DNA from 4 places in the Vreelandella indica genome. Region 2 is predicted to be linked to each of the others. Evidence: predicted binding sites of a transcription regulator. Region 2 holds the regulator's gene; each other region holds the start of a gene.

What was found. Region 2 encodes sigma-54, which starts transcription at its own class of promoters, with help from an activator protein. Its sites were predicted from a motif close to TGGCACNNNNNTTGCTNT; they were not measured.
Region 1: V8L71_RS10410 (circularly permuted type 2 ATP-grasp protein) is a predicted target of sigma-54. The motif match lies at 2,113-2,130, and genes of this name have one in related genera.
Region 3: V8L71_RS05755 (amino acid ABC transporter substrate-binding protein) is a predicted target of sigma-54. The motif match lies at 4,678-4,695, and genes of this name have one in related genera.
Region 4: amt (ammonium transporter) is a predicted target of sigma-54. The motif match lies at 5,639-5,656, and genes of this name have one in related genera.

Annotation. Positions count from the first base shown of each region.
Region 1 is NZ_JBANSO010000012.1:100,612-108,096, forward strand. It holds gene V8L71_RS10405 (alpha-E domain-containing protein) at 1-540, opposite strand, end outside; gene V8L71_RS10410 (circularly permuted type 2 ATP-grasp protein) at 545-2,026, opposite strand; gene V8L71_RS10415 (transglutaminase family protein) at 2,402-5,752, shown strand; gene V8L71_RS10420 (circularly permuted type 2 ATP-grasp protein) at 5,994-7,485, shown strand, end outside.
Region 2 is NZ_JBANSO010000001.1:201,146-208,630, forward strand. It holds gene mlaE (lipid asymmetry maintenance ABC transporter permease subunit MlaE) at 1-272, opposite strand, end outside; gene V8L71_RS00980 (ABC transporter ATP-binding protein) at 309-1,130, opposite strand; gene V8L71_RS00985 (KpsF/GutQ family sugar-phosphate isomerase) at 1,448-2,434, shown strand; gene V8L71_RS00990 (KdsC family phosphatase) at 2,498-3,040, shown strand; gene lptC (LPS export ABC transporter periplasmic protein LptC) at 3,040-3,609, shown strand; gene lptA (lipopolysaccharide transport periplasmic protein LptA) at 3,621-4,112, shown strand; gene lptB (LPS export ABC transporter ATP-binding protein) at 4,124-4,873, shown strand; gene V8L71_RS01010 (RNA polymerase factor sigma-54) at 4,997-6,412, shown strand; gene hpf (ribosome hibernation-promoting factor, HPF/YfiA family) at 6,511-6,819, shown strand; gene V8L71_RS01020 (PTS sugar transporter subunit IIA) at 6,824-7,294, shown strand; gene rapZ (RNase adapter RapZ) at 7,384-7,485, shown strand, end outside.
Region 3 is NZ_JBANSO010000006.1:88,205-95,689, reverse strand. It holds gene V8L71_RS05780 (ATP-binding protein) at 1-692, shown strand, start outside; gene V8L71_RS05775 (response regulator transcription factor) at 689-1,597, shown strand; gene ribA (GTP cyclohydrolase II) at 1,633-2,268, opposite strand; gene hemE (uroporphyrinogen decarboxylase) at 2,543-3,655, shown strand; gene speE (polyamine aminopropyltransferase) at 3,655-4,521, shown strand; gene V8L71_RS05755 (amino acid ABC transporter substrate-binding protein) at 4,765-5,790, shown strand; gene V8L71_RS05750 (amino acid ABC transporter permease) at 5,892-7,082, shown strand; gene V8L71_RS05745 (amino acid ABC transporter permease) at 7,098-7,485, shown strand, end outside.
Region 4 is NZ_JBANSO010000002.1:118,414-125,898, reverse strand. It holds gene mtnN (5'-methylthioadenosine/S-adenosylhomocysteine nucleosidase) at 1-314, opposite strand, end outside; gene folD (bifunctional methylenetetrahydrofolate dehydrogenase/methenyltetrahydrofolate cyclohydrolase FolD) at 353-1,225, opposite strand; tRNA gene V8L71_RS02245 (tRNA-Pro) at 1,483-1,559, shown strand; tRNA gene V8L71_RS02240 (tRNA-Arg) at 1,651-1,727, shown strand; tRNA gene V8L71_RS02235 (tRNA-His) at 1,808-1,882, shown strand; tRNA gene V8L71_RS02230 (tRNA-His) at 1,917-1,991, shown strand; gene amt (ammonium transporter) at 2,119-5,499, opposite strand; gene V8L71_RS02220 (NAD(P)/FAD-dependent oxidoreductase) at 5,824-7,065, shown strand; gene V8L71_RS02215 (putative motility protein) at 7,207-7,416, shown strand.

The DNA of each region.
Region 1 (7,485 bases), on a different contig from region 2:
AGAGCGCACGTCCACGATGCGCGTCGTCATATCCGCCCGCTCCAACTGGCGCCCTAATTCAATAAACGTACGCGCCGGGCCATGACTCAAGGTGCCCTCAATGAGCCCCGTTAACGCTTGGCAACCACGAATCACGCTTTTGAGAAAGCTATCGCGGCGGCGCGGGCTAACGCCATGTTCAGCATGGTCGACGACGCTCAGATAGAGCTGATTAACCTCCTCCCAAATCTCCCGAGGCACCACATCCCGGGTGGTTCTGAGGTTCTCGCGAGCACTGGCGAGGGCGGAGATAATCGAAATATCATTCTCGGTATCGGCACATAAAAAATGTACGACATTGCGCTCATCGAAGTCTGTATGGCGTGCGGTGAAGGCTTCCAGGCTGCCGGTCATTTCGATAAGTGGGGCCCAACCTAACGGCAAGCGTCCCGGCAAATCCAGCATAAGGTGGCTGTTAACGCTCAATAGGCGCGCGGTATCTTCCGCTCGTTCAATATAACGCGCCATCCAGTAAAGATTTTCAGCAACGCGTGACAGCATGGCGTTAGGCTCCTTTCACCGCGGCCGCTGCCGCCTTATCGTCGGTTTCTACAATCCAGGTATCTTTACTGCCGCCGCCTTGTGAAGAGTTCACCACCAGCGATCCTTCTATCAAAGCCACCCGCGTCAAACCACCGGTCGTGACATGAATTTCAGGCCCTGAGAGTATGAAAGGGCGTAAATCCACATGGCGCGGCTGCGGCAACCCATTCGCTAGCGTAGGCGTAGTAGAAAGCGCCAGGGTGGGCTGGGCCATATAATTGCGTGGATTTGCCTTGATCAACTGCGCAAACTCATCGCGGGTCTCTTTGGTTGAGCGCGGGCCAATCAACATGCCGTAGCCGCCCGACTCATTGGCGGGCTTGACTACCAATTCATCCAGGTGGTCGAGCACATAGCGGCGGTCATCTTCAAACATGCACAGGTAGCTCGGCACGTTGGGCAACAGCGGCTCTTGATCGAGGTAATAACGAATCAGCGCAGGTACGAAAGCGTAAACCACCTTGTCATCCGCCACCCCAGCGCCCGGCGCGTTGGCCAGCGCGACTTTACCCGCCCGCCAAGCGCGCATCAGGCCCGCAACACCCAGCATTGACTCAGGATTAAACGCTTCCGGGTCTAGAAACTCATCATCAACACGGCGGTAAATAACATCCACGCGGCGCATGCCCTCGACGGTGCGCATATACACCACATCATCGTCATCCACTAACAGGTCACTTCCCTGCACCAGTTCTACACCCATTTGCTGGGCAAGATAGGCGTGCTCGAAGTAGGCAGAGTTATAAATCCCTGGGGTCAGCACCACAATTTGCGGGTCATCGCCGGGGCGCGGCGACATCGACGCTAGCATGTCGTAAAGCTGAGCCACGTAATCATCAACCGGCAAAATCTTGCCTGAGGCGAATAACTCCGGCAGCACTCGCTTAGTGACATTGCGATTTTCAAGCATGTAAGAGACGCCGGAAGGAATGCGTAAGTTATCTTCCAACACATAGAGCGTGCCATCCCCATCGCGCACTAGGTCTGACCCGCAAACATGCGCCCACACGCCGTGAGGGGGATTAATGCCTACACACTGAGGGCGAAAATTAACCGACTGCGCCAATACCTCAGCGGGTAACACTTTGTCCTTGATCACCTTTTGGTCGTGGTAGAGATCATCAATAAATAAGTTTAGCGCCTGCACGCGCTGCTTGAGCCCCGCCTCGGTTTTACGCCACTCATTGGCGGGAATAATGCGCGGCACAATATCAAACGGCCAGGCACGGTCGATCATTGCCCCTTCTGAATAAACGGTGAAAGTAATTCCCATGGTACGGATAGCGATCTCCGCCGCCGTTTTCCGCTCTGCTAACTCTTCTGCGCTAAACCTTGCCAACATGTTGCACAATTCACCCGCTGACTCGCGTGGCTGACCGGGCGCGGCCATCAGCTCATCGTAAAAATCACGACACGCATAGTTATTCCAATTCACTTGGCTCATGGGCGCTCTCCTGGCGCTGGGGTGGAAGCGGCAACTTCCTCAATGCTCAGTGTAGGCCTGCCGCGTGCAAAACAATCAAACAATTGAGAGCAAAATACGTACCATCTTTTGCGATATTTCAACGTTCGCTTACTTAAACACTACTCAAACATTACTTGGCAGAGCATCAGCGCCCAACAAAACCCTTTTACGCTTTATTTTGGTGCGGCCAGTTGGCTTCAAGTTGGTGCATAACGCCATTTCCACTTTAGTTAAACGCCTTACTTAATATAGCGGCTGCAAAAAAGTAAAAGTGGAACGATACTTGCGAAACGTTCGGTTATTCCCTAACCCAGCCGACTATCCGGTTGATAACGGTTCTCTTGAGGGTGGCCCATGACCATTCGCGTTGCCTTGTACCATCGTACGACTTACCACTTTGACCGCCCGGTGCGTCTATCACCCCATGTTATTCGGCTGCGTCCGGCGCCCCACTGCCGCACCCATATTGAGTCGTACTCGCTCAAGCTCTCAGGTGATGACCACTTTTTAAATTGGCAACAGGACCCGTTTGGCAACTTCAACGCCCGCGTGGTGTTCCCAGAACCGCGTAAAGAGCTAACCATCGCCGTCGAGCTGATCGCCCCGATGACGGTGATTAATCCGTTCGATTTCTTCCTGGACGACATTGCGCAACAGATTCCCTTCGATTACCCGGAAGCGCTGCGCCAGGAACTGGGCCCTTATCTTGAAATCACCGAGTCCGGGCCGCGCTTGATGGAGTGGCTCAAGGGCGTGCCCCGCGAACCGACCACCACCGTCGATTTCCTGGTCGCACTTAACCAGCGCCTACAAGACGATATCGGTTACCTGGTGCGCTTGGAGCCAGGTGTACAAAGCTGTGAAGAGACCCTGTCCCTGGCCAGTGGCTCGTGCCGCGATAGCGCCTGGTTGCTGGTACAGATTTTTCGCCATCTAGGCCTCGCGGCACGCTTTGTATCGGGCTATTTGATTCAGCTTAAATCCGATGTCAAAGCACTCGATGGCCCCAGCGGTACAGAAGTAGATTTCACCGATTTACACGCCTGGACCGAAGTGTTTCTACCTGGTGCAGGCTGGGTAGGCCTTGACCCCACCTCGGGCCTGTTTGCAGGCGAAGGCCATATCCCGTTGGCCGCAACCCCCACCACGGGTAGCGCAGCCGCCATTACCGGTTTTTCGGATAAGTGCGAAGTCACGTTCGATGTGACCATGGAAGTGGAGCGTATTCACGAAGACCCACGGGTCACCAAGCCGTATAGCGATGAGCAGTGGCAGCGTATCTGCAACCTCGGCGACGAGGTGGATGCCGAGCTTCTTCAGCAAGATGTGCGCCTGACCATGGGTGGCGAACCTACCTTTGTATCGGTCGACGACATGGAAAGCCCGCAGTGGAATACCGAAGCGCTCGGTGAGCACAAGCGCGAGCGGGCCGAAGCACTACTGACGCGCCTTCAGGCCGCCTACGCCCCCGGCAGCGCGATTCAGCAGCAGCAGGGCAAGTGGTACCCCGGCGAACCGCTACCCCGCTGGGCGCTGGCCTGCTACTGGCGTAAAGATGGCGTGCCGCTATGGCGCGACCCACAGTGGCTGGCCTGCCTGGAGGCTGCCCCGAAAGTGCACGTGGATAACACCATGGCGCAACGCTTTACCAAGGCGCTCAGCGAGCGGCTGGGTGTGGCCGAACGTTACTGGATTCCGGCGTTTGAGGATGCCTACTACTACCTTTGGAAAGAGCAGTCTCTGCCGGTCAACGTTGACCCGCGCGAAGCCAACCTCAAAGACGATGCCGAGCGCCACCGCTTAGCCCGCCTATTGGAACAAGGCTTAGACGAAGTCGTTGGTTACGCTCTGCCACTGCGCCACTCGATCAGCCAAGCCCACCGCTGGGAAAGCGGCCGGTGGCCACTCAAGCGCGACCATCTTTTCCTGGTGCCCGGCGACTCCCCCATGGGGCTGCGCTTACCGCTTTCGGCGTTGCCCTGGGCTGACCCGGAAGAGCAGCCCCAGCCCGAATCGCTATTCGCTCCCCGCCCGGCACTGGGCGACATTCACGGCGAAGTCGCCCGCCGCAACGCTGAACAACTGCATATCAGCGATGCCGAACGCCTGGGGCGATCCAGCCACCCCAGCCCATCGCACCCTGAAGGCGAAGATGTCCAGCAGCAGCAACGGGCAGAAAACGACCGCGAGAGTGGCATTATTCACACCAGTCTATGTGTGGAGCCTCGAGAGGGCCGTTTGCATGTTTTCCTGCCGCCGCTCACCAGCTTAGAGCACTACCTTGACCTGCTCAGTACCGTTGAAGAGTGTGCTAAAGAGCTCGCTTGCCCGGTGATGGTAGAGGGCTACTCACCACCCAGAGACCCGCGCCTGGAAAACTTTATGATCACCCCCGACCCAGGCGTGATCGAAGTGAATATTATGCCTGCGGCCAGCTGGCAAACCCTGGTCGCGCAAACCGAACGGCTCTACGCCGAGGCACGAGAAACTCGCCTGGGCACCGAAAAATTCATGCTCGACGGTCGGCACACCGGCACCGGCGGCGGCAACCACGTCACGCTAGGTGGCCTGACGCCTGACGATTCGCCGTTCTTACGCCGCCCGGATCTGCTCGCCAGCTTAGTGACTTATTGGCAGCATCACCCTAGCCTCTCTTATTTGTTTTCGGGTCTCTTTATTGGCCCGACCAGCCAAGCGCCGCGGGTAGACGAAGCGCGTCACGAAGCACTTTATGAATTGGAAATCGCGTTACAGCAAATGCCCGAAGGTGACGTAGTACAACCCTGGCTGGTCGATCGCTTACTGCGCCATCTGTTAACTGACCTAACCGGCAATACTCACCGCGCCGAGTTCTGTATCGACAAACTCTACTCACCGGATAGCGACAGCGGCCGACTCGGCTTACTGGAGCTACGTGGCTTTGAGATGCCGCCCCATGCGCGCATGGGCCTGATGCAGATGCTGCTGATTCGCGCTCTTGTCGTGCGCTGCTGGAAATCACCCTATCGGGCCAAACCGGTGCGCTGGGGCAGCGCCTTGCAAGATCGCTGGATGCTGCCTCACTATTTGTGGAATGATCTTGACGATGTGCTCAGTGATCTACGCCACCACGGCTTCGATTTTGATCTTGAGTGGTTCGCCCCCTTCCTGGAGTTCCGCTTCCCGCTGCATGGTCGCCTGCATACGCCCATGCTGGATATCGAGCTACGCCAAGCCATCGAACCCTGGCATGTGCTGGGTGAAGAGGCTTCGGCTGGCGGTACAGCCCGCTATGTGGACTCCTCGGTGGAGCGCCTGGAAGTCAAAGTCAGCGGCATGAGCGGTGACCGCTACGTGGTGACCTGCAACGGGCGCCGGGTGCCGCTTTCAGCCACCGGCAGAAACGGGGAAGCAGTCGCCGGGGTGCGCTACCGCGCCTGGCAGCCGCCCTCGGCATTGCATCCGCAGATTCCTATTCATGCACCTCTGGTGTTTGATGTGATTGATACCTGGAACCAGCGCTCTGTGGCAGGTTGTACCTATTACGTAGTGCATCCGACCGGGCGTAATTTCGATACCTTCCCGGTCAATGCGTTTGAAGCCGAAGCCCGTCGACTGGGGCGTTTTAGTGCCAGTGGTCATAGTCATGGCCACCAAGCTCCCAAGCTGGAAACCCCCAGCCTGGAACTGCCACAAACGCTCGATCTGCGCTGGACGCCTAGCTAATGTTTTTAACTAAGGAGCCCTTGATTAACGTAATGAGCGAAGGCCAGACAAGGCAAAAATTAACGAAAAAAGGATCGGATTCGCGTGCGAATTTACAGGGTGTAAATGAGCATTTTGAGGCGATTTTTAACGCCGTATGGCCAAGCGCAATAGTTAATCAGCGGGTTTCTAAGCTAATGCTTTTCTCTTAGTAGCCAGTGCTGGATAATCCGCCCCCTTACCTCTCAGGATTACAAGGATAATGACGGCCCCTGTCTCACCCTCACTTCTCGCGCCCGTGGCTAACGGGCTCGTTGAGGATTACTTGAACCAGCTAGGCAAGGGACAGCCCGGCACGTATGACGCCATGCTCGATAGCCAAGGGCAGTTACGCCCTGGCTGGGAAAGCTTACTGGGCTCGTTGGAGGGCATGGGCCCCACGGGGCGATTGCAGCAGCATGAAGAGATTCAGCGCCTGCTAGCCGAAAACGGCGTCATCTTTAATATGCACGATGAAACCCAAGGGCGTTCGTGGCGGCTCGACCCGCTGCCCTGGGTGATTGATGAAGTGCAGTGGCAAGCGCTGGAGGCGGGGCTTACCCAGCGCAGCCGCCTGCTGACCGCCCTTTATAACGACATATACGGGCCCAAAACACTCTTTGACCTAGGTCTGTTGCCGACTCAGGAACTGCTTGCGTCACCGCTTCTCTTGCTGCCCTGCCATCGTTCACTACCCAACGACCGTGCGCCGATCGGTTTTCACGGTGTGGATGTTATTCAGGACACCCAAGGACAATGGCGGGTTATGTCCGACCGGCTACAGGCACCGTCCGGTACGGGCTTTGCGCTTGAAAATCGCATATTGATGGCCCGCGCCCTCCCCGGTATGTACCGTAACGCGCCCTTAAAGCGGTTGGCGGGTTTCCTGGATTTGCATCACCGAACGCTCATCGCCATGGCCTACCAACACCGCGATAACCCCACCCTGATTCTATTAACGCCGGGGCCGGCGAGCCCGCGCTATTTTGAGCACGCCTATTTGGCTAATTACCTCAATATCGCGTTGGTAGAAGGGCAGGATTTGGTGGTGCGCGATACGCAGGTTTGGCTGCGCACCCTGGGCGGCTTGCAGCCGGTCGATGTGATCTTGCGCCATTGCGATGACGCTTACTGCGACCCGCTGGAGCTGCGCGGCGATTCGCAGCTCGGTGTGCCGGGGCTGTTACAAGCTATGCGTTCAGGCGGCGTGGCGTTATCGAACGCACTGGGTGTGGGCATTTTAGAAGCCCCGGTATTAGCTGACTACTTGCCAGCACTGTGCGAACACTTACTGGGTGAGACCCTGCTGCTACCCAACGCCGATGCCTCTACGCAACCGGCCAGCGCACCGATATTTGACAGCCACCTGCAGCGACTTGAGCCCACTACGTTAAACCTGCGCTGCTTTGTGACCCACACCCCGGCTACCGTCAACCGCAGCACGGCTACCGTCAACCGCAGCACGGCGGACGAATACCAGGTGATGCCCGGCGGCTTGGCCTGGGTCGGTGCGCCGGGTTCGCCCTCGCTGAGCAGCAGCATTGTCAAAGATGTATGGGTCACCGCAGCTTCACCCCAGCCGCATGTCAGCCAGCTGCGCCAGGCCCGCGGCCCGGTGGTGGCGACACGGGATGGGACGGATTTACCCAGCCGGGTGGCTGAAAGCCTGTTTTGGCTAGGCCGCTACGGTGAGCGATTAGACACCCGCGCCCGCT
Region 2 (7,485 bases):
GCCTGCTCAGCGCCGAAATCGACCAGAATGGTATAGCCCTGCAGTGCCAGCACCATGCCGATAAACAGCCCAGACACCAACACGATGGCGAGTGAGAGCACACCGACAAAATGCATCTGATGCAACCATAAGCGCCAACCCTCACGGGATGGCACACCGATAGCGGATTGGAAGAGAAACACCCCCGCGCGGCCTAATGCTTCCATTAAATCGCACCCTCGACGCCCCAATCGGGTAATACGCGCGGTGCCGTTAGAAAATTTTGACTGCATGTGTCCCTGCCCTGTATTTACCCTGCATTGAAGCCATTAGCCTGTCTTTGTCATCGGGGGCTCGCCCAAAATATCGCGATAAAATGCCTCAGCGGGATAGTGAAACGGCACTGGGCCATCAGGCTCGCCATGAATAAACTGGCTAACCCTGGGGTCTTGATTCGTATCTAAGGTTTGCGGCGTACCATGGGCAACCACCTGACCATCAGCAATTAAATAGAGATAGTCTGCAATGCTCAGCGTCTCCTTAATATCGTGAGACACCACCACAGAGGTGAGTTGCAGCGCTTGATTAAGGCGCTTAATAAGCTGCACTAAAACGCCCATCGAGATGGGGTCCTGACCAACGAAAGGTTCGTCATACAGGATCAACTCCGGGTCCAGCGCCACGGCACGAGCCAGAGCGACCCGCCGCGCCATGCCTCCCGACAGCTCTGCGGGCGTCAAGTGACGCGCCCCCCGCAACCCGACCGCCTGCAGCTTCAGCAGCACTAGATCGCGCACCATGGTATCGGGCAAATCAGTATGTACGCGTAACGGAAAAGCAACGTTTTCAAATACATCTAAATCGGAAAACAGTGCGCCACTTTGAAATAGCATCCCCATCCGCTTGCGTAGCGTAAATAGCGCCTTACGAGACAGCCGATGAACATCCTGCCCATCAATCACTATCCGCCCACGCTCTGGAGTCAACTGCCCGCCGATTAGCTTAAGCAGCGTGGTTTTACCAGTACCGCTTGGCCCCATAATCGCGGTTACTTTGCCGCGCGGAATCGTCATATTTATGCCGCGAAAAATCTCGTGATCGCCACGTGAAAAATGGAGGTCTTCAATTTCAATAAATGGAGCATCTGTCATGGATCAGTTGACTCTTAACGAGGCGCACTTGGGTTAGCCATCATACCCTATTTGCGGCTATCGCGGTTATAAAACAGTGTTTCTAAAACATTATCAAACATTGTACTATAACGCTACAAAACACGACGGCACGCTTGAGTATTTCTACTGGTCTAACCATTTATTGTTAGCGAATCGGTAGCAGGCCGCCTTATTGTCAAAACGCATCCGGGCTAACGGTCTTAAGTACTAGCTGAACGACTGCCTATAAAGGGCGTCAAGATGTTATTCTTGGCGGTTACTACTTTTTATATGTTCAATGATTAAGAGAAAACGCTATGCGCCAGCCTCTCGCTCCACCCAGCCTACTACGCGAAAGTGCATTGCGTACGCTGCAAATTGAGCAGGCAGCCATTGGCGGCCTTCAAGCCAAACTAGACGAAAGTTTTGACCGTGCCTGCGAGCTAATTCTCGCCTGCCAAGGCCGCGTGGTGGTGACCGGCATGGGCAAGTCGGGGCATATCGCTGGTAAGCTGGCGGCCACACTTGCCAGCACAGGCACACCAGCTTTTTTCGTTCACCCTGGTGAAGCCAGCCACGGCGATTTAGGCATGATTACCCGTTCCGATGTGGTATTGGCGCTGTCTAACTCGGGTGAAACCGCCGAAGTCACTGCGCTCTTACCGCTGCTTAAACGCCTGGGTACGCCGCTAGTCAGTATGACAGGCCGCCCCAACTCCACGCTGGCTAAACACGCTGATGCGCACCTGAACAGCGGCGTAGAGCGTGAGGCATGCCCGCTCGACTTGGCCCCCACCAGCTCAACAACGGCAGCGCTCGCCCTGGGCGACGCCCTCGCTGTGGCGCTGCTGGAAGCGCGCGGTTTTACCGCTGAAGATTTTGCCCTTTCCCACCCCGGTGGCAGCTTAGGCAAACGCTTGCTGCTGCGCGTTAGAGATCTTATGCACGACGGTGAGCGACTGCCCCAAGTCCCCCTGGGAAGCCCGCTGCGCGACGCGTTATTGGAAATCACCCGTCAAGGGCTAGGCTTTACCTGCGTGGTAGATAGCGATGGCCGCCTAGCCGGGGTATACACTGACGGTGACCTTCGACGCACGCTCGACCAGTTTCACAACCTGCGCGATGTCATCGTTGACGATGTAATGACCCGGCCGGGCAAGCGCATCGCCCCCGACATCCTGGCGGCGGAAGCGGTACGTATCATGGAAGAGAGCCGCATTACGGCGCTAGCAGTGGTTGATGAACAACAGCGTCCTATCGGGGCGCTACATATGCATGACCTGCTTGCCAGCGGCGTTATTTAAGACAGCGGCGTCATTCAGCAATATTACCGACCCGCTTTACGAATTTAATGATAAGGAGGTTCTATGACCTTACCTAATGCGCTACTTGATCGACTCCGCCGCGTGCGCCTATTAGCATTGGATGTTGACGGCGTACTGACCGACGGCCGCCTCTACTTCCAGGCTGACGGTATCGAAATCAAAGCATTTCATACTCAGGATGGTCATGGGCTGAAGCTTCTCAAGCGAGTGGGTATACATGTAGCGCTGGTGACGGGCCGCGACTCTCCCATGGTGAGCCAGCGCGCCGCATCACTGGGCATCGACCTGGTCCATCAAGGCTGTGAAGACAAGCTTGCCACCCTGCGCGGGCTTTGCCAGCGTCTCGATATAGAGTTAGAGCAGGTGGCCTACTGTGGTGACGACCTGCCTGACTTGGCCGCTATTAAGCGTTGCGGCGTCGGCATTACCGTCCCTAATGCGCCAGATTACATGCATACCCACGCCGACTGGACCACGGAACGTCTAGGTGGCCACGGCGCCGTACGTGAAATCTGTGACACACTGCTTGAATCTCAAGGGCACTGGGGCGCGGTGCTAGACACCTATCTTCACGGTCGCACCTAATGGTGAAGCAGGTAAAAGTACGCATTTGGTTAGCCGGGCTGGTCGTAGCCCTGGGGGCTCTACTGGTGTGGCTTGACCCACGTGGGCCTCAAGACACGGCCATTGACCCTGAAGCGCAGGCCCAGGAGCCAGGCCACGTACTGGAAAACGCTGAGATCACCCTTTTCGGTGAAAATGGCAGCGTATTACAGGCGCTTAAAACCCCACGCCTGATCCATACGCCGCAGCGTAGTGAAACCTGGACGGAAGAGCCCGAAGCTATTTTATACGATAGCGAAAACCGCCAGTGGCTAGCTAGCGCTGATGTAGGCACGCTTAACACGTCCACTCAGGCCTTGCTGATGTCAGGCGCGGCTCGCCTGATCGCACCGGATGAAGGTTGGCAGTTAGACACTGAATTATTGCACTATGACGGGCTAAAACAGCATGCGTGGAGTGAAACACCGGTAGTGCTACAACAGCCGCCCCAGCAAATGAACGCGTCGCGCATGGACGTCTGGCTTAACGAAAGCCAAGTGCGCTTAACTGATAATGTGCGTGGCACGCACCCTCCGGCCACGCAACGCTAACAGGATTTGCCATGAAATCACTGCTATATACCGCCCTTTTTGCCCTTGCGGTACCACTCTCGGCACTGGCCCAAAACAGCCAGGCCCCGGTAGAAGTTGAAGCCGACCGTTTAGACCTTGACCAGCGAGCGGGAACCGCTGTCTATACAGGCAATGTCGATATTCGCCAAGGCGGAATGCAATTACGTGGCGAGCGAGTAGAGATCGAACGCAACGAGGCAGGCGAGCTCTCCCGCGCGACCTCCACCGGTGAGCGCGCTTACTTACGTCATCAAGCTGAAGGGCAAGAAGGCCCTACAGAAGGTTGGGCAAGGCGCATTATTTATCATGTCGCTGAACGCCGCGTTGAGCTGATCGACCAAGCCGAATTAACGCAACAAGAAGACACCTTCACCGGCGGTCGCCTTGAATATTTCATTGACCGTGAAGTGATTCAGGCCCGCTCTGACGTTGACGGCAGCGAAACCCAGCGCATACGTATGACGCTTCAGCCTGAACAATAGGGAGCCAAGCCTTGGCAACTACAGACACTGCGCCAATCAAAACCCTATATGCCCACCACTTGGCCAAAAGCTATAAGCGACGCCGAGTCGTTAAAGACATCAATTTAGAGATCTCCCAAGGCAGCATTGTGGGCTTACTGGGCCCTAACGGCGCGGGCAAAACCACCTCGTTTTATATGATTGTGGGGCTGGTGAAATCCGATGCTGGCAAAGTGGGTATCGACGATGTAGATCTAACCCGCGCGCCAATGCATGAACGCGCTGCGGCGGGTATCGGCTACCTTCCGCAAGAAGCGTCTATTTTTCGTAAATTATCGGTTGCCGATAATATTATGGCGATACTCGAAACGCGCAAAGAGCTCAGCCGTCGCGACCGCGAGCAGCGCCTGGAAGCGCTACTTGAAGATTTTCACATTACCCATATTCGCGACAACCTGGGCATGAGCCTTTCAGGCGGTGAACGCAGGCGGGTGGAGATTGCTCGCTCACTGGCGACAGAACCCGCATTCATTCTTCTGGACGAGCCCTTTGCTGGCGTAGACCCCATTTCGGTGGGCGAGATCAAAACCATTATTCGGGCATTAAAGCAGCGCCACATCGGCGTACTGATTACCGACCACAACGTTCGCGAAACCCTGGATATTTGTGATATCGCCTACATCGTGGGCGATGGTCAAATCATCGCCAGCGGCTCTCCAGCCTCGATACTCACTAACCAGAAAGTGAGGGAGGTTTATCTAGGCGCTGATTTCCGCCTCTAGCCTATTTTTCACTTCTAATTAGCGCTCTACAACAACTTTACTACCAATGGCATGCTTATTGCACTTGCACCGGAGACCTACTCACACTAGGGTGGAGCATTCTGATTAACGAGTGGTTCTCAGATGGTCATGAAAGCTTCTCTTCAACTGCGCATGGGCACACAGCTGACCATGACACCTCAGCTGCAGCAGGCCATTGCTCTGTTACAGCTATCAACGCTGGACTTACGTCAAGAAATTCAGCAGGCCCTAGATGCCAACCCCATGCTGGAACAAGAGGATGAATTTGGCGAACAGGCTGCCAGCGAGCCCAAAGAGGAAGAGTGGTCAGAGAGCATTCCCACCGAGCTCTCGGTAGATAGTGATTGGTCTGACACCTACCAAGATATGGGCAGTCACGGTGGCTCCAGCAGCGAAGGACCTGATTTTGAGCGCCAGGCTGCTGGCCAGAGTCTTCATGGGCACTTGCTGTGGCAGCTAGCCATGACTGATTTTGGCGCGCGAGAGCAACTTGTCGCAGAAAGTCTTATCGACGCGTTAGATGCTAATGGCTACTTAACTCAGCCGCTCAACGACATACGTGAAGGGCTTCGCGCCCAAGGTGTCGATGGGCTTAGCCAGCGCGAAGTAGAAACCATTCTGCTTAAGCTTCAGCAATTTGAGCCAACAGGAATATTCGCCCGCGACCTGCGGGAGTGCCTGATGCTGCAGCTGGCCACTCTTCCCGATGATACGCCGTTGCTGGTTCCTGCCCGCCGCTTAGTACGGCAGTTTCTGGAAGCGCTCGGCAAAGATGACATGCGCTTACTAAAACGCCGCCTGGGACTCGATGATGACCAGCTGGCTGATGTCATTCTCCTCATTCGTAGCCTTGATCCACGCCCGGGCAGCGCCTATGGCGATACCGATGATAGTTATGTAACGCCCGACCTGGTCGTACGCCATGACCACGAAGGCTGGCACTTAGAGCTCAATCCTGAGGCATTGCCAAGGCTTCGCATTCAGCCCGACTACGCAAGCTTAATAAAGCGTGCGGATAAAAGTCAGGACAATCAGTTTTTAAAAGAACACCTGCAGGAAGCACGCTGGCTGATCAAGAGCCTCTCTAGCCGCAACGATACGCTACTGCGCGTTGGCCGCGAGATTATCACCCGGCAAATTGGCTTTTTAGAACACGGCGAAGAAGCCATGAAGCCGCTCATATTGGCCGATATCGCCGAGGCCGTGGAAATGCACGAATCGACTATTTCCCGGGTAACCACTCAGAAATTTATTCATACGCCTCGCGGCGTATTTGAACTCAAATACTTTTTCTCAAGCCAAGTCAGCGGCCAGGATGGTGACAGCCATTCAAGCACCGCTATCCGCGCTCGGCTGAAGAAATTGGTTCAAGAGGAGCCGCCAGGCAAGCCGCTTTCTGATAGCCGCTTAGTCACGCTATTAGGGGAGGGGGGAATTCAAGTAGCGCGTCGAACGGTGGCTAAATACCGTGAAGCCATGGGCATTCCCTCCTCTAGCGAGCGACGTCGTTTGCGCTAGCACAAATCAACGTTTTAGGGAAACTCTCGACAAGGGCTTTGCAACGCGGCAAAAAGGGTTACAATCGAAGTACAGTCCGATGGATAAGGAGTACGTCAATGCAAGTTAATATCACTGGTCATCACGTAGAACTGACTGACGCCTTGCGTGACTATGTCAACGAAAAGCTTGAACGTGTAGAGCGCCATTACGACAACATAACCACGGTGCAAGTCACCTTATCTGTGGAGAAAGAGCGCCAGCAGGCCGCCTGTACACTGCACGCAGCAGGTGCTGATTTACATGCGGAAGCCCTAGACAGTGATATGTACGCCGCTATTGACGCATTAGCGGACAAAATTGATCGGCAACTCGTTAAACATAAGGAAAAAGCACAAGCTCGCGCCCAAGGCGCAGGCGTGCGTTAATTCAATGACGTTGGAAACCATACTCCCCCCGGAACGTGTTCTCTTTGACGTACCCGGGGGCAGCAAAAAAAGGGTGCTGGAATTTTTCAGCACCTTTATTGCCCAAAATATCCCCAGTCTGGACAGCCAAGAAGTGTTTAGCCGTTTAATTGGCCGTGAGCGCTTAGGCAGTACCGGGATTGGTAACGGCGTGGCTATTCCCCATGCGCGTAGTCCTCACTGCTCGGCCCCAATTGCTGGTTTTTTAAAACTCGCAGAAGCGATTGATTTTGATGCTATCGACGGCGACCCGGTGGATCTGGTGTTTGTATTGCTAGTTCCAGAAGAGGCTGATGACACACATCTCTCTCTGCTCGGCCAGGTAGCGACCATCATGAACGATGCGGATGCGCGTCAGAAACTGCGTAAAGCAGGCAGCCAGCGCGAACTACTTGAGTTGCTTACCGCTAAAATTCGTGAGCAAACAACTTCCTGAAAGCCTAAACCTGCCAAGCGGTACTCAACGGCAGGTTGATTTGCGCTCACCACCCTTAACGCAGCTTGATCAAAGCAAAGAGAGACTCTATGCAACTTGTGATCATTAGCGGCCGCTCTGGGTCAGGTAAATCTATCGCCTTACAAGCGCTTGAAGATCTTGGCTACTATGCGATTGATAACCTCCCTGCC
Region 3 (7,485 bases), on a different contig from region 2:
TTTCGGTAATGCTATCCAGTATAGAGCCCTTAGAGCTTGTAAGATCGCCCCATCAGGTAGTTCAAGGATATCAAGGTGAGCGATGTACTCTGCTGGTGGTCGATGATGATCCCTCTCATCGGGGTCTACTCAGTGACATGCTCACACCACTGGGATTTACGATAATAGAAGCGCCCGATGGGGTGACTAGCTTGGAGCTCTCCCGCCATACCCAATATGACTTGATCTTGATGGATATCGCCATGCCGGACACTGACGGGTGGCAAACCGCTCGCCTACTCCGCCAGCAAGGATTTCAGGGGCCTATTGTGATGCTCTCTGCCAATGCCCGCGAGAGCCAAATGGAAGCGCTTAGCGAAGGGTTGCATAACGACTACTTGATTAAACCCTTCAAGCAGGGAGCGCTTCTTGATGCACTAGCACGGCAGCTACAGCTGAAATGGCATCATCACCCCCCCTCTTCACCTAATTTTGCTCAGACTCAATTGACAGTCCCAGCCCATATTGACGCGGCATTGCGTGAAGAACTCTTGTCGCTAGTAGAAATCGGCCATATCAGTGGTCTACGTAACACTCTGAACGACGCCCAGTATCATGGAAGGATTAGTTCTTCACTGGCGACAGCGCTGGAAAGTGCTTTAGATCGTTTTGACTTCCACCAAGTGATGCGTTTGCTGGAGAAATTGCCATGAACCCGATTCAGCGTAAGGATCTCATCCTAGTCGTTGATGATTCTGCCGACTCCCTGGGAATGATTCATCATGCTTTAGAGCAGGCTGGATTAACTGCATTGGTAGCGATGGGTGGGGCTCAAGCAATCTCAATCGCGGAGAAAATGACGCCTGACTTAATTCTAATGGACGCCTTAATGCCTGGCATGGATGGCTTTGAGACTTGTCGTCATCTTAAGCTACATACCGAGTTAGCAAGCGTACCGATCATATTCATGACAGGACTAACGGATACCGAAGATGTGGTGCGGGGACTTGAAGCTGGTGGTGTGGACTATGTGACAAAACCCGTTCGGCCAAAGGAATTGGTGGCTCGTATTCGCGTACACCTCAATAACGCCCGCCTCGCCCAAAGTGCTCACACTGCCCTAGATAAACTTGGCCAGGTATCATTCTCAACAGACACGCAAGGAAGATGGCTTTGGGGTACGCCTCAGGCCGAGGATTGGATCAACATAGCTGAAGAGAATTTGATCAACCCACGCACGGAGCTTGCGGAACAAATTAAGCGCTGGCTAACCCGAACGCCGCAAACCGGCGACCAGCTAGCGCTGCCCTTGCCGCATAACGCCTTAAGATTGAGATACCTGGGCGAATCTACCGCAAATGAGCACTTATTCCGCTTGCTGCATCAGGATGGGGACAGCGAAAGCTTGCTTTTACAAAACCAACTCCGACTAACTAACCGTGAATCACAAGTACTGCTATGGATTGCACAAGGCAAGACTAATCGTGAGATCGGACAAATACTCGAATTGAGCCCCCGAACTGTTAATAAACACTTAGAGCAAGTCTTTCGAAAGCTCGGTGTTGAAAACCGCACATCCGCTGCCGCCATGGCATTCCAGTGTTTAACTAATATTTGACAACACCTTAATTCAACATCCTCGCATAGCCACTATCACCCCTTACGCTCAATATCCACATCGCTGGCCTGGGTAAAGTCATCCAGGGCCATCATATGGCCGAGCTTGCCCGCTTTAGTGGCAAGGTACTGCTCGTTATGCGGGTTCAGTCCGGTCGTGATCGACAGGCGCTCCACCACGTTCACCCCGTCGCGGGTAAGGGCATCCACTTTGCGCGGATTGTTGGTCATTAATCGCAGCGACGTAATGCCCAGGTGGTTGAGCATCGGTACGCAAAGGTCGTAGCGGCGCATGTCGGCGCCAAAGCCAAGCCGTTCGTTGGCTTCGACCGTATCCGCGCCTTGATCCTGCAAATTATAAGCGCGAATTTTATTCAGCAGACCAATTCCGCGGCCCTCTTGGCGCAGATAAAACAGTACGCCGCGGCCCTCTTCGGCAATACGCTTCAGCGCTTCCTGAAGCTGATAGCCACAGTCACAGCGCATAGAAAACAGCGCATCGCCGGTTAAACACTCGGAGTGCACACGCCCCAGCACCGGCACATCGCCGGTCACATCACCCAACGTTAAGGCGATATGATCCTTGCCAGTGGCCTCATCTTCGAAGCCATGCATCGTAAAGGTTGCCCAGGGGGTGGGCAGTTGGGAAGCGGCAATAAAGCGAATGGTCACAGGTTACCTCGCTGATTGACCAAACCAGTTAACCACACCAGTGTTGGCAAAATGGGCAAGTATTCTAACAGGAAGCGGCGCCCGCCTCACGATGGCAACGCAGCTAAAGTTGGCTAATTAGAGGAGAAAAATTGATCGGGTGCGACGATTTTTGCCACCGGTTACGCCGCCCTAGCGCCTATCTTCAAGTACAATTGCTCACATACGATTTCAAATACGACCCCAAGCACTGCTTCAAGTACGATGCGGGCAAATTTCTTAAGAGCAAGTATTTATGACCACCACACCGTTACAAAATGACCGTTTCCTTCGCGCATTAGCGCGCCAGCCCGTTGACCGCACACCTGTATGGATGATGCGCCAAGCGGGCCGCTACCTGCCGGAATACCGCGCCAGCCGTGCTGATGCGGGCAGCTTTATGGATCTGTGCCGTAATCATGACCTGGCCTGCGAAGTCACTATGCAGCCTTTAGAGCGCTATCCGCTGGACGCCGCCATTCTGTTTTCTGACATTTTAACCATTCCGGATGCGATGGGCCTGGGGCTCTATTTTGAAACCGGCGAAGGTCCTAAATTTCGCAAAACCGTGCGCACCCAGGAAGAAGTCGCGGCACTGAGCGTGCCCGATGCCGAGCGCGACTTGGATTACGTGATGCGTGCGGTGTCGACCATTCGTCGCGAGTTGAACGGCCGCATGCCGCTGATCGGCTTCTCCGGCAGCCCCTGGACGCTGGCGACCTACATGGTGGAGGGTGGTTCCAGCAAGGACTTCCGCCACCTGAAAACCATGCTTTACGATACGCCGGATACCATGCACCAGCTGCTAGATACGCTGGCCCATGCGGTCACCGATTACTTGAATGCGCAGATTCGCGCCGGCGCCCAGGCGGTGCAGATTTTTGATACCTGGGGCGGCGCGCTATCCACGCCTGCGTACCTAGAGTTTTCGCTGCGCTATATGGAGCAGATCGTGTCCGGCCTGATCCGCGAACAAGATGGTCGTCGCGTGCCGGTGATTCTGTTCACCAAGAATGGCGGCCAGTGGCTTGAGCATATCGCCTGCGCCGGTGCCGATGCCCTGGGTATCGACTGGTCTACCGAGCTTTCCGATGCCCGCGCCCGCGTTGGCCATAAGGTCGCACTGCAGGGCAACCTGGACCCTAACGTACTGTTTGCCCGCCCCTCGGCTATCCGCGCTGAAGTGGCCCGTGTGCTCGAAAGCTACGGCCACGGCCCTGGCCACGTCTTTAACCTGGGCCACGGTATCAGCCAGTTTACTAACCCGGATAACGTCACCGCCTTCATGGAGGCGCTGCACGAACTTAGCCCGCAATACCATCGGGATATCCCCACCCAATCCAACACACCGCATTCAGGAGCCTATTGATGAGCGAATTACGCGACGACCAGTGGTTTACCGAAGTCTTTGATAGCCACGGCAGCGCCTTCTCGCTGAAGATCTCTGAAAAGCTGCTGGATGTGCAGAGCCAGTATCAACATCTGGAAGTCTATGCTACCGAGACTTACGGCAACCTCATGGTGCTGGACGGCTGTGTGATGCTGACCGACCGCGACAACTTCCTCTATCACGAGATGATCGCGCATCCGGCGCTGTTTACCCATCGAGACCCCAAGCGGGTGGTGATTATCGGCGGTGGCGACTGCGGCACGTTAAAAGAGGTGCTGCGCCACTCAGGCGTTGAAAAAGTTACTCAGATTGATATCGATGAAGAAGTCACGAAAGCCTCCGAGCGCTTTTTCCCGACCTTGGTAGAATCGAACAATGATCCGCGCGCCGAGCTGTTGTTCGCTGATGGCGTGAAGTGGGTAGACGATGCACCTGATGAGAGCATCGATGTATTGATTATCGACTCAACCGACCCGGTCGGCCCTGCGGAAGGGCTGTTTAAAACCGACTTTCTCAAGCGCTGCCACCGTATTTTGAAAAGCGGCGGCGTGATGGTGCAACAGAGCGAGTCACCGCTTTACCACACGGGTTCGATCATTCGTGAGCTACGCCACGATATGCTTGAAGCGGGTTTTAACAGCGTCGCCACACTGCCCTTCCCGCAGCCGGTGTACCCATCAGGCTGGTGGAGCGTAACACTGGCGGGTAAAGCCATTGATGTGAATGCGTTCCGCGAGCAGGCAGCCGCCAGCCACGAGCTGCCGCTTGAGTACTACAGCGTTGATGCCCATCGCGGCGCGCTCGCCCTTCCTCCGTTTATGCGCAAGGCATTCGCGGCCGAATAACCCCCCGTTCATCGCGTACTTTCTGTCACCGCCCACCTCAGCTTGCCCTATAAAGGTGCAAAGCGAGGTGGGTGGTAACATTTTTTGCACCTAGACGTTCGTCTCGAATCCATTGAGTAGCGTTGAAAAGCGCTGAATTCACGCCTGTACCCTTGCTGGCATCTTCCTTGCTAGGTTTAGTGACATGCTACGGCATGCATAACTATTTTAATGACGGTTTTTAATCACTTCGAGGGAAACTAAATGTTCAATAAAAAACATCTAGCGCTTCTGGCGTCCGCTGGTTCACTGAGCCTAGCGGGAATGGCGACTGCTCAAGCCGACACCTTAGAAGATACTATTGAGCGTGGTGCCGTTCAGTGTGGTGTGAGCGATGGTTTGCCGGGCTTCTCAGCACCGGATGACGACGGTAATTGGCAGGGTCTGGACGTTGATGTTTGCCGTGCAGTAGCGGCAGCAGTACTCGGCGATGCGGATGCGGTTAACTATATTTCTCTAAACGCCGTTGAGCGCTTCACCGCCCTGCAGTCTGGTGAGGTTGACTTACTTTCACGTAACACCACCTGGACCACTACCCGTGACACCACGCTGGGCCTTAACTTCACCGGCGTTAACTTCTACGACGGCCAAGGCTTCATGGTTTCCCGCGACCTGGGCATTACCGGTGCCGACGAGCTCGACGGTGCTTCTATCTGTATTCAGTCGGGCACCACGACTGAGCTGAACTTGGCTGACTACTTCCGTGCTAACAACATGGAATTCAACCCCATCGTATTTGATACCTCTGAGCAAACCGTGGGTGGTTATCAAGCTGGCCGCTGTGATGTTCTGACCTCTGATACCTCTCAGCTAGCTGCGCTTCGTATTCAGCTAGATGACCCTGAAGCCTCAATGATCCTGTCTGATGTTATCTCCAAAGAGCCGCTGGGTCCTGTTGTTCGTCAGGGCGACGATCTTTGGTTCAACATCGTTAAGTGGTCGCTGTTCGCTATGCTTAACGCTGAAGAGTACGGCGTTACCAGCGAAAACGCTGAAGAGATGCTGAACTCAGAAAATCCTGATGTTGCTCGCCTGCTGGGCCAAGACGGCAACTACGGGGAAGGCATGCAGTTGGAAGCAGACTGGGCTTACAACATCATTAGCCAAGTCGGCAACTACGCTGAAAGCTTTGAACGTAACGTGGGTATGGACTCTCCGCTTGAAATCGAGCGCGGTGTTAACGCCCTGTGGAACGACGGTGGCTTCCAGTACGCTCCCCCGATTCGCTAAGCGTCTCGCTTGACCCCGGCCCGCCACCCTCTTTACAGGTATCTGTTTCAAAGGCCTGGCGGGCCATCTGATTGACCGTCCGTGTAGCGGAGACGCCATCCATGTCTGTAAGACCCAACATTCGCCCCGCCGGCCACAAGCCGCCGTTTTGGCGAGACCGCGCTAAGCGCGCACTTATTTTTCAAATCATTTTGGTCGCCGTTGTGGCGGCTTTCCTGATCTATATTATCGGCAATACCCAAGCCAACCTGAATGCCCGCGGCATCACCACAGGCTTTAGCTTTTTGGGCAACACAGCCGGCTTTGGTATTGGTCAAACCTTAATCGAGTACTCTTCCCAGAGTACCTACGGCCGCACCTTCGTGATTGGCTTGCTCAACACGCTGCTGGTCGGGGGGCTGGGGGTCATTGCCGCCTCGATTATCGGGTTTATCGTCGGTATTGCGCGGCTATCGCCCAATTGGTTGATCGCCAAGTTAGCCAACGCCTATATCGAAACCTTTCGTAATATCCCGCTGCTGCTGCAGATTTTCTTCTGGTACTTCGCGGTACTACGTACCTTACCCAGCGCTAGAGAGAGCATGGCGTTTGGCGAAGCCATTTTCCTGAACGTACGCGGGTTGTACTTGCCACAACCGCTGTTTGAATCAGGCTTTGGATTGATCCCTGCTACTTTTGTGGTAGCGATGATTGCCAGCATTGCGTTGGTCATCTGGAATAAGCGCCGCCACGAAGCGACCGGCAAACGCATACCGGTTTTCTGGATCTCGCTGGTGATTATTTTTGGCCTACCACTGCTGGTACTGGTGGCGACCGGCGTTCCGGTCACTTGGGAAATGCCGGTACTGCGTGGTTTTAACTTCGGTGGTGGTATTACTATCATTCCCGAATTTTTGGCCCTGTGGCTGGCGCTTTCCATTTATACCGCATCGTTTATTGCTGAGATTGTGCGCTCGGGCATTCAAGCGATTCCCCATGGCCAAACCGAAGCGGCCCAAGCACTTAGCTTGCCGCGAAAACTCGTTCTGCGTCTGGTGGTGATTCCTCAAGCCTTGCGCGTCATCATTCCGCCGCTGACCAGCCAATATCTCAACCTGATTAAAAACTCCTCTCTGGCCACCGCCATTGGTTACCCCGACCTGGTGTCGGTTTTTGCTGGCACCACGCTCAACCAGACCGGTCAAGCAATCGAAGTCATTGCCATGACCATGGCGGTCTATCTCATCATCAGCTTGCTGGTGTCCATGTTCATGAACTGGTTCAACGCTCGCGTTGCGCTGGTAGAACGCTAGGCCGGAGGCGACCCCATGATTCACAACAAAGAAACCATACCTCAGCGTCCGGCGCCTAAAGGCACGATCGGCCCGGTTGCCTGGCTACGGGGCAACCTGTTCAACGGTCCTATCAATAGTGTTTTCACGCTGTTGGGCCTGTACGTACTGTATCTGCTGGTGGTGCCAACCGTTCAGTGGGCGTTTATCGATGCCAACTGGGTGGGCGACAGCCGCGAAGACTGCACACGGGCGGGCGCCTGCTGGGTCTTCGTCAACGCGCGTTTCTCCCAGTTCATGTATGGCCTTTACCCAAGCGAAGAGTATTGGCGTGCCAACATCGTGTTTGCCATGTTTGCGGCCATTATTGCTTGGATGGTCATTCCTCGCCTGCCCTTTAAGCGCTGGATGGCCCTGTTTGCGC
Region 4 (7,485 bases), on a different contig from region 2:
ACGACGGCGTCAACATCATGATGGCGTACTTCATCAGAGATGATCACATCGCCAATCTTTAAATCGGTGGCAAATCCACCCGCCGAACCGGTATTAATAATGGCGTCGGGTTGGTGGCGCTCCAATAAAATAGCGGTGCCCACTGCCGCGTTGACTTTGCCAATCCCTGACTGCAAGACAATGACCTCAAGGCCGTAACGCGTGCCAGTATGAAAAACAAAGCCCGCATGCTCATAGCGTTCTGCATTATCTAACTGAGCTACCAAGGTGCTTACTTCCTGCGCCATTGCGCCAATAATACCAATACGTTGCACTGCGCCATGCTCCTGCATAAAAAAGGGGGGTATATGAATCAGGCGTGATCCTGGGGCGTCAAATCGTGCCATTCGGCGGCTTCAAGCGTATTTTCGAGCAGCGTTGCGACGGTCATGGGTCCCACGCCGCCCGGAACCGGGGTGATAAAGCTGGCGCGTTCAGCGGCGGCGGCGAAATCAAGGTCGCCTTTTAGCGTGCCATCTTCCTGGCGATTAATACCTACATCAATCACAACAGCCCCTGGCTTAATCCATTCCCCTTTAACGATGCCTGGCTTGCCGACGGCTACCACCACAATGTCAGCGCGGCTAACGTGGTCTTTAAGGTTCTGGGTAAAACGGTGGCATACGGTAGTGGTACAGCCCGCCAGCATCAGTTCAAGCGCCATAGGGCGGCCGACAATGTTAGAAGCGCCGACCACGGTGGCATCCAGGCCACGTAGCGCGATATCGCTTTGCGCCAGTAAGGTCATGATGCCTTTAGGGGTGCAAGGGCGTAGCGCAGGCATGCGCTGTGCTAAGCGACCAATGTTGTAAGGGTGAAAGCCATCAACATCTTTATCAGGACGAATACGCTCTAAAATAGGGCCGGCATCTAAGTGCTTGGGTAGTGGCAGTTGAACCAGTATGCCGTCTACGGCCGGGTCGCTGTTGAGCTGATCAACCAGCGTTTCTAAGTCATGCTGAGAGGTCGCAGTGGGCAGAGTATGCTGGAAGGAAAGAATGCCTGCCTGTTCACAGGCGCGGTGCTTATTACTGACGTAAACGTGAGAGGCGGGATCATCTCCTACCACAACTACGGCTAGGCCCGGTGCTCGTGCGCCTGCATCTTTACGTGCGGCAACCTTCTCGGCAACCTGTTGGCGAACAGTAGCAGCGATGGCTTTGCCATCGATTAGTTGGGCAGTCATGTAGAGAAATCCCTGTGGACGTGGAAAAGGGCTAGGCGGTGTCTCGAAGCCTTTTGACGTAATGGCTTTTAAGGCAGTACCTAGTGCTGCTAGCGCAGTTGGCTACGCTTTCTAAGGCGGCAATTTTCGCACGCTAGGGCACCCAGGCAAAGCGCCTTCACGAACAATCACTTTAATGGTTGACTTTAAAATTAAAAATAGTAATATATGCCTCGCTTGAGACGGACCAAGCGGTAGCGTCTAGGGTGATGAAAAATCGGGATGTAGCGCAGTCTGGTAGCGCGCCTGCTTTGGGAGCAGGATGTCGGGGGTTCGAATCCCTCCATCCCGACCACACCTAAACGTGAAAGGTAGTAGCTTGCTTTTTCAAGCTTTGGTTGTGGTCTAGTGCTCATCAGTATTCGTTATTTCTGAATGCTTTTTGTGCGCCCATAGCTCAACCGGATAGAGCAACGGCCTTCTAAGCCGTAGGTTGCGGGTTCGATTCCTGCTGGGCGTGCCACCTAATTTCAGTGGTAACAACCCGTCAGAGAATCATATCTTCAAGTGTGTAATACCTGTTTTTACGTAAGATTGTCTATGGTGGGTGTAGCTCAGGGGTAGAGCCCCGGATTGTGACTCCGGTGGTCGTGGGTTCAAATCCCATCATCCACCCCAGTGACAATATTTGCGTTTCCAGTTTTAGGTTGTGGTGGGTGTAGCTCAGTGGTAGAGCCCCGGATTGTGACTCCGGTGGTCGTGGGTTCAAGTCCCATCATCCACCCCATTACCCCGCATACTTCCTTCTTGTTATTTCCTCTTTTTTAGCGTTTACCTCCCAGCGATTATGCCCTTTTTAGGGATTTTTTCGTTTCTGAATTTTATATCGCTACGTTCTTGTTAACACGTTCCTGCTAGCGCGGCATTACTTTAATGCGATTGCCGACCATGTTGGTAAGCGGTTCAGGCATGCCGAGTAAATATCCTTGTGCATAGTCAATTCCCATCTGATGTAACGTATCCAATGTTGCCTGGGTTTCAACAAACTCAGCAATGGTCTTAACGCCCAGTGCTTTACCGACGGCATGAATCGCCTCAACCATTGCTCTATCAATCGGATCTTGATGCACATTGCGGATAAAATTACCGTCAATTTTTAGATAATCGACGGGTAGCTGCTTCAAGTAGCTGAAAGAGGAAAGCCCGGTGCCAAAATCATCCAATGCAAACCGGCAGCCGTAGCCTTTCAGGGTATGAATCAATGTTTTGACACGTGAGAGCTGTGCGATCGCGGTGCTTTCAGTGATTTCAAAACAGAGTGTGCCGTGAGGCAGATAGGCAGTGGACACCTGAGCAATAAGATCCTGACAAAATTCAGCGTCAGAAAGCGATGCCCCGGATAGATTGATGCCCCATAGGCTATGCGCTGACGGAACAGAGTGGCGGTTTTGATCCCCTAGCCAGGCCAGAGTATTGCGAATTACCCAACGATCAATGCGTCCCATAAAGTGGTAGCGCTCAGCGGCAGGTAAAAAACTTCCTGGGGCGATGAGTTCACCATGCTCTTCGAGCCGAAGTAATATCTCACGGTAGGCGGGGGCGTCAGCACAAATGGCTTTGATCGGTTGAGCAAAAAGGCGAAAAGCATCATTGTCCAGGCCATTTTGCAAGCGCTGAACCCACTGTAGCTCACCGTGCTTTTCCAATAAAAAATGATCATCAGGCTGATAGCAGTGGATACGATTGCGGCCTGCCTCTTTGGCGGCGTAGCACGCCGCATCAGAGGCGTGGAGTGCTTGGCTAAGCTGCATAGGCTGAGCAGCATGGAGTTCTACCAAGCCAATACTGACCCCAATCCCAAACGTATGCTCTTGCCAGGCAAAACGATAATTCTCTATATCGCTGCGTAGTGCCTCGGTAATCACTAGTGCTCTTTCTATCCCGCAATCTGGTAGCAGTAGGGCGAACTCATCGCCACCGAGACGCGCGGCAATATCGCTGCTGCGTACATGGGATTTCAGCTTTAATGATACTTGGCGCAACAGTTCGTCACCCGCAAGATGACCGCAGGTATCATTGACGATTTTGAACTGATCAAGATCCAGGTAGCACATCACGTGCTGGCCATCCTCCCGATTGAGAAGCGCTGTAAGTGCTGTTTCAAAGGCGCGCCGATTCAACAGGTCGGTTAGGTTGTCGTGGCTGACCTGATAGCTCAACTGTTCAGTAAGCTGGCGTGTGAGGCTAACATCTTGAAAAACCACAACAGCGCCCAGGGTAATGCCGCTGCGTGAACGAATGGGTGAGGCGCTGTGCTGGATGGGGGTATGCGTGCCGTCATGGTGGACGAGCATGCAATGTTCGGTTGATTGCACTGGCGTTAGCTGTGTCAGTACTTGCCGGGCTGGATTACTTATGGAGTCGCCGCTGATTTCCTCAAGTAGTTGGTAAACCACATGAATAGGTTTATCCATGGCCTCTTCAAGGGTCCAGCCGGTCAGTCGCTTGGCTTCCGCATTGATAAACGTGACATTGCCGCTGGCATCACAGGTAATTACGCCATCTCCGATGGAGGCTAGAGTGGTGCGAGCAAGATCACGTTCGCGATTTAACTGCTCTTGAAGCTGTCTGCGCTCGGTGATGTCGCGCACCATGCCAGAGCGCTCTGATGCGGAGCCGCTGGCGCCTTCGCTCACCTGTATTTCGAGATAACGCACTCGCTTATCGGCTGTACGTCGTTTGATTTCATGGCGTGCACCGGGTGTCAGCTTGAAGTTCGGTAGCAGCGTGGAAACGGGTTGGCCGATGAGAGTGGCGGCGTCGACATTAAAGAGCATCTCAGCGCCGGGGTTAAGGCTTGTCAGCGAGCCGTCTGCTTGCCAGGTGATTACTCCATCGCGCAGGTTACGCAGCATCACGCGGGTGTGGCCGAGGGCGGTTTCAAGGGCCGCTGTTACCCGATTATAGCTGGCCGCTATTTCGCCCACTTCAGTAAACGGGTCGGCTTCAATTCGCCGGCGAATATCGCCTTGCTGTTCGTGCTGGCGCATATGTTCGAGTAGCTGGTTCAGCTCATTATTGGCGCCATGCTCGGCTAAATTAAGACCCATTTTTTCAGCTTCAGGCGAGACCCTTAAGGGCAGAAAGCGACGAGTGATACGAAATAGCAGCCATGCGCTGCCAAAGCTCCAGATGCCACAAACGACAACACCAAGAAGCTGAATGCCGAATTGAGCGGGTCGGGACAGGCCACTATCCAGCATTGTCATATCCGCCACCCAGGGTAGTGCGAGTGTGCCCCAAATGCCTGATACTAAATGGGCAGGTATGGCGCATACGGCGTCATCAATACGCTTACTCAGCAGCCATTCGCTGGTCAGTACCATTAGCACGCCGCTAACCGCCCCCAAGCCAAATGCTGCTGGGAGCGAGATCACATGCGCACTGGCGGTGACGGCGACTAGACCAGCAATGGCGCCATTAATTGCGTACATCACATCGGCGTAACGACGTGTGCGCATTCCCATGAGCATGCCGGAAAGGATGCCGCCAACGGCTCCAAGCACGGTATTAGCCAATATGCCGGGTATCTGGTCAGTAACAGCCAAGGTGCTACCGCCGTTAAAGCCGAACCAGCCTAATATCATAAACAGCGCGCCAAGCATCGCGAGTGGAAGGTTGCCAGAGGGAAAAGCGGTAGGAGGCTTGTCGTGTGCGAAACGACCACTGCGGGGGCCGATGCAGAGTACTGCTGCCAGCGCTACCCAGCCACCTACACTGTGAACCACTGTGGAGCCGGCAAAATCAACAAACCCTAGAGCCCCTAACCAGCCTGCGGCACCACCTAGTAGCCCGCCCCAAGCCCAGTGGCCGAATACGGGGTAGATGATTAACGCGATCCAGAGCGCCGTCCAGATATATGCCAGAAAGGGCATGCGTTCCGCCACCGCACCCGACACAATGGTCGCGGCGGTCGCGCAGAACATTGCCTGGAAGATGAATACCGTAATCACCCAGCTGCCCGAAGCGTCTAACTGCCAGCCGAATAACGTTGTACCTACAACACCGCCCAACGAATCACCAAACATGATGCCGAATCCGATGAGCCAAAAAACACTGACGGCAATCGCAAAGTCCGCTACGTTTTTCATAGCAACATTAATCGCGTTCTTGGTACGCGTTGTGCCAGCCTCTAAGCATAGAAAACCAGCTTGCATCACAAATACCAGAGCGGCTGCCCAGAGTACCCAGAGCGTATCGATCAGCGAGCTATCCAGATTTAGCGTGGCAGGCATGGTGTTTTCCTTTGTCACTAGTACGAGGGCATCTTTTGGTGCGAGCGCTTCTTTTTGGTGCTTTATGTGTTTTTCGCAGAGGAGGAGAGGCCGTTACGACGTCGTCAATTGCATACCGTTCAGGTTACCTAATAGAAACTAAGCAATTGTTATGCCGCTAATAGTGTTGTCTTCCTTTTTAGCTCGCTATGGAGCATTAATTACTTATTTTTGGCTCTAAAACAGCGTTTTCTACTATATTAATGCAGTTGGTTTGGTGATATTTTTCAAATAGTTATTAATTACCAATCATGGTGCTGAATCGACAGCGGGGAGTGCATCAACATGGCGCGTCAAACGGTAGTTTTAGGAGCAGGGATGGTAGGTGTCAGCATTGCCTGGCATCTGCGTCAGCGCGGTCATGAGGTCACCGTGGTAGACCGCCTCCAGCCTGGTCGAGAAACCTCGTTTGGCAATGCAGGCATTATTCAGCGTGAAGCCGTTAGGCCTTACCCATTTCCACGGGATGTTAAAACGCTCTTGAGCGTATTGCCTAATCGCCGGGTTGATATTCGCTATCGTCCTGCGGGCATGGTGAATGCCGCTTCTCCGCTGTTGCGCTACTGGATGAATTCAGCGCCGAAGGCTTACCAGAAAATCGTGCCGGAATATGCATCTTTGATTCAGCAGTCACTGAAGACTCATGGCCCGATGATTGAGGCTGCCGGAGCGGAACACTTAGTGCGCAGGCAGGGATGGCTTGAGCTTTACCGTACCCCTGAAAAGTTGGCCGCACGGTTAAAAGATGCCGAAGAGGCGCGCCGTCTTTATGGTGTTCAATTTGAGCAACTGGATCGGGCTGCGCTGATGGAGAAAGAGCCTTCTCTTAGCGAACATATTATTGGCGCAATTCACTGGCTCGACCCTTGGACCGTGGCCGACCCCGGTGCGCTGGTCGCGGCTTATGCCCAAGCATTCAGCAATGATGGCGGGCGCATTCTGCAGGCGGATATCACCTCGGTTCAGCAGGTGGGTGGCCGGTGGCAGGTAAGTACTGCCGCTGAAACGTTAGAAGCAGACGACGTCGTGGTGGCGCTAGGGCCTTGGGCGGGTAGCTGGCTGAAGGAGCTTGGCTACCATTTCCCTACCTTTGTGAAGCGTGGCTATCACATGCACTACGCCCCACAAGCAGAGGCCAAGCTAAATTACTGGGTCATGGATGCTGAAATTGGCTACCTGCTGGCGCCGATGAATGCGGGTATCCGCTTGACCACCGGGGCAGAGTTAGACCGCCTTGATGCCCCCGCCGACGTTAACCAACTGGGCGCGGCAGAGAAAGTGGCGCGCAGTGTGTTTCCGTTAGGGGAGCGCCGCGATGAAGCCCCTTGGAAAGGTGCGCGGCCGTGCCTGCCCGATATGAAGCCAGTGATTGGCCCAGCGCCACGCCACCCAGGTTTATGGCTCGCCTTTGGGCATGGGCATCAAGGGTTTACTCTTGGTCCTGCAACGGGTCATTTGCTGGCAGATATGATGGAAGGGCAGCCTACCGCAATTGATATGAAGCCGTTTCGCGCTGACAGGTTTTGAACGGGCGCTATATTCGTTAATGATTCGGCGAGTTAAGCCGATAGTAGTAGATGCTGGCATTAGTAATAGTGACGATATCTTTGCGCGTGATCTAATGCTTTGCTAGTTTGTAAGTACATTTGCATACCATTAGGTGAAAATATGGATGTAGGCATCAGCAGTTCAGTCAGTGCCTCGCTTTATATGAATCAGGCGCAAACAGCCGAACAGGCGCAGATGCAGGTGTTCAAAGAAGCCTTGGACACCCAGGCTGAGCAGGTGACGGAAGTTTTAGCCTCTGCCAACACCGGTGCACAACCGGACTTGGCCAAAGAAGGCAGCGTCGGTACTCAGGTGAACACCTACGCATAACGCCTAGAAGCAGCATCTCGTTGCATGCTTCGTTAAAAACGCTGAATTCGTCAGCGTTTTTTTTGGCCT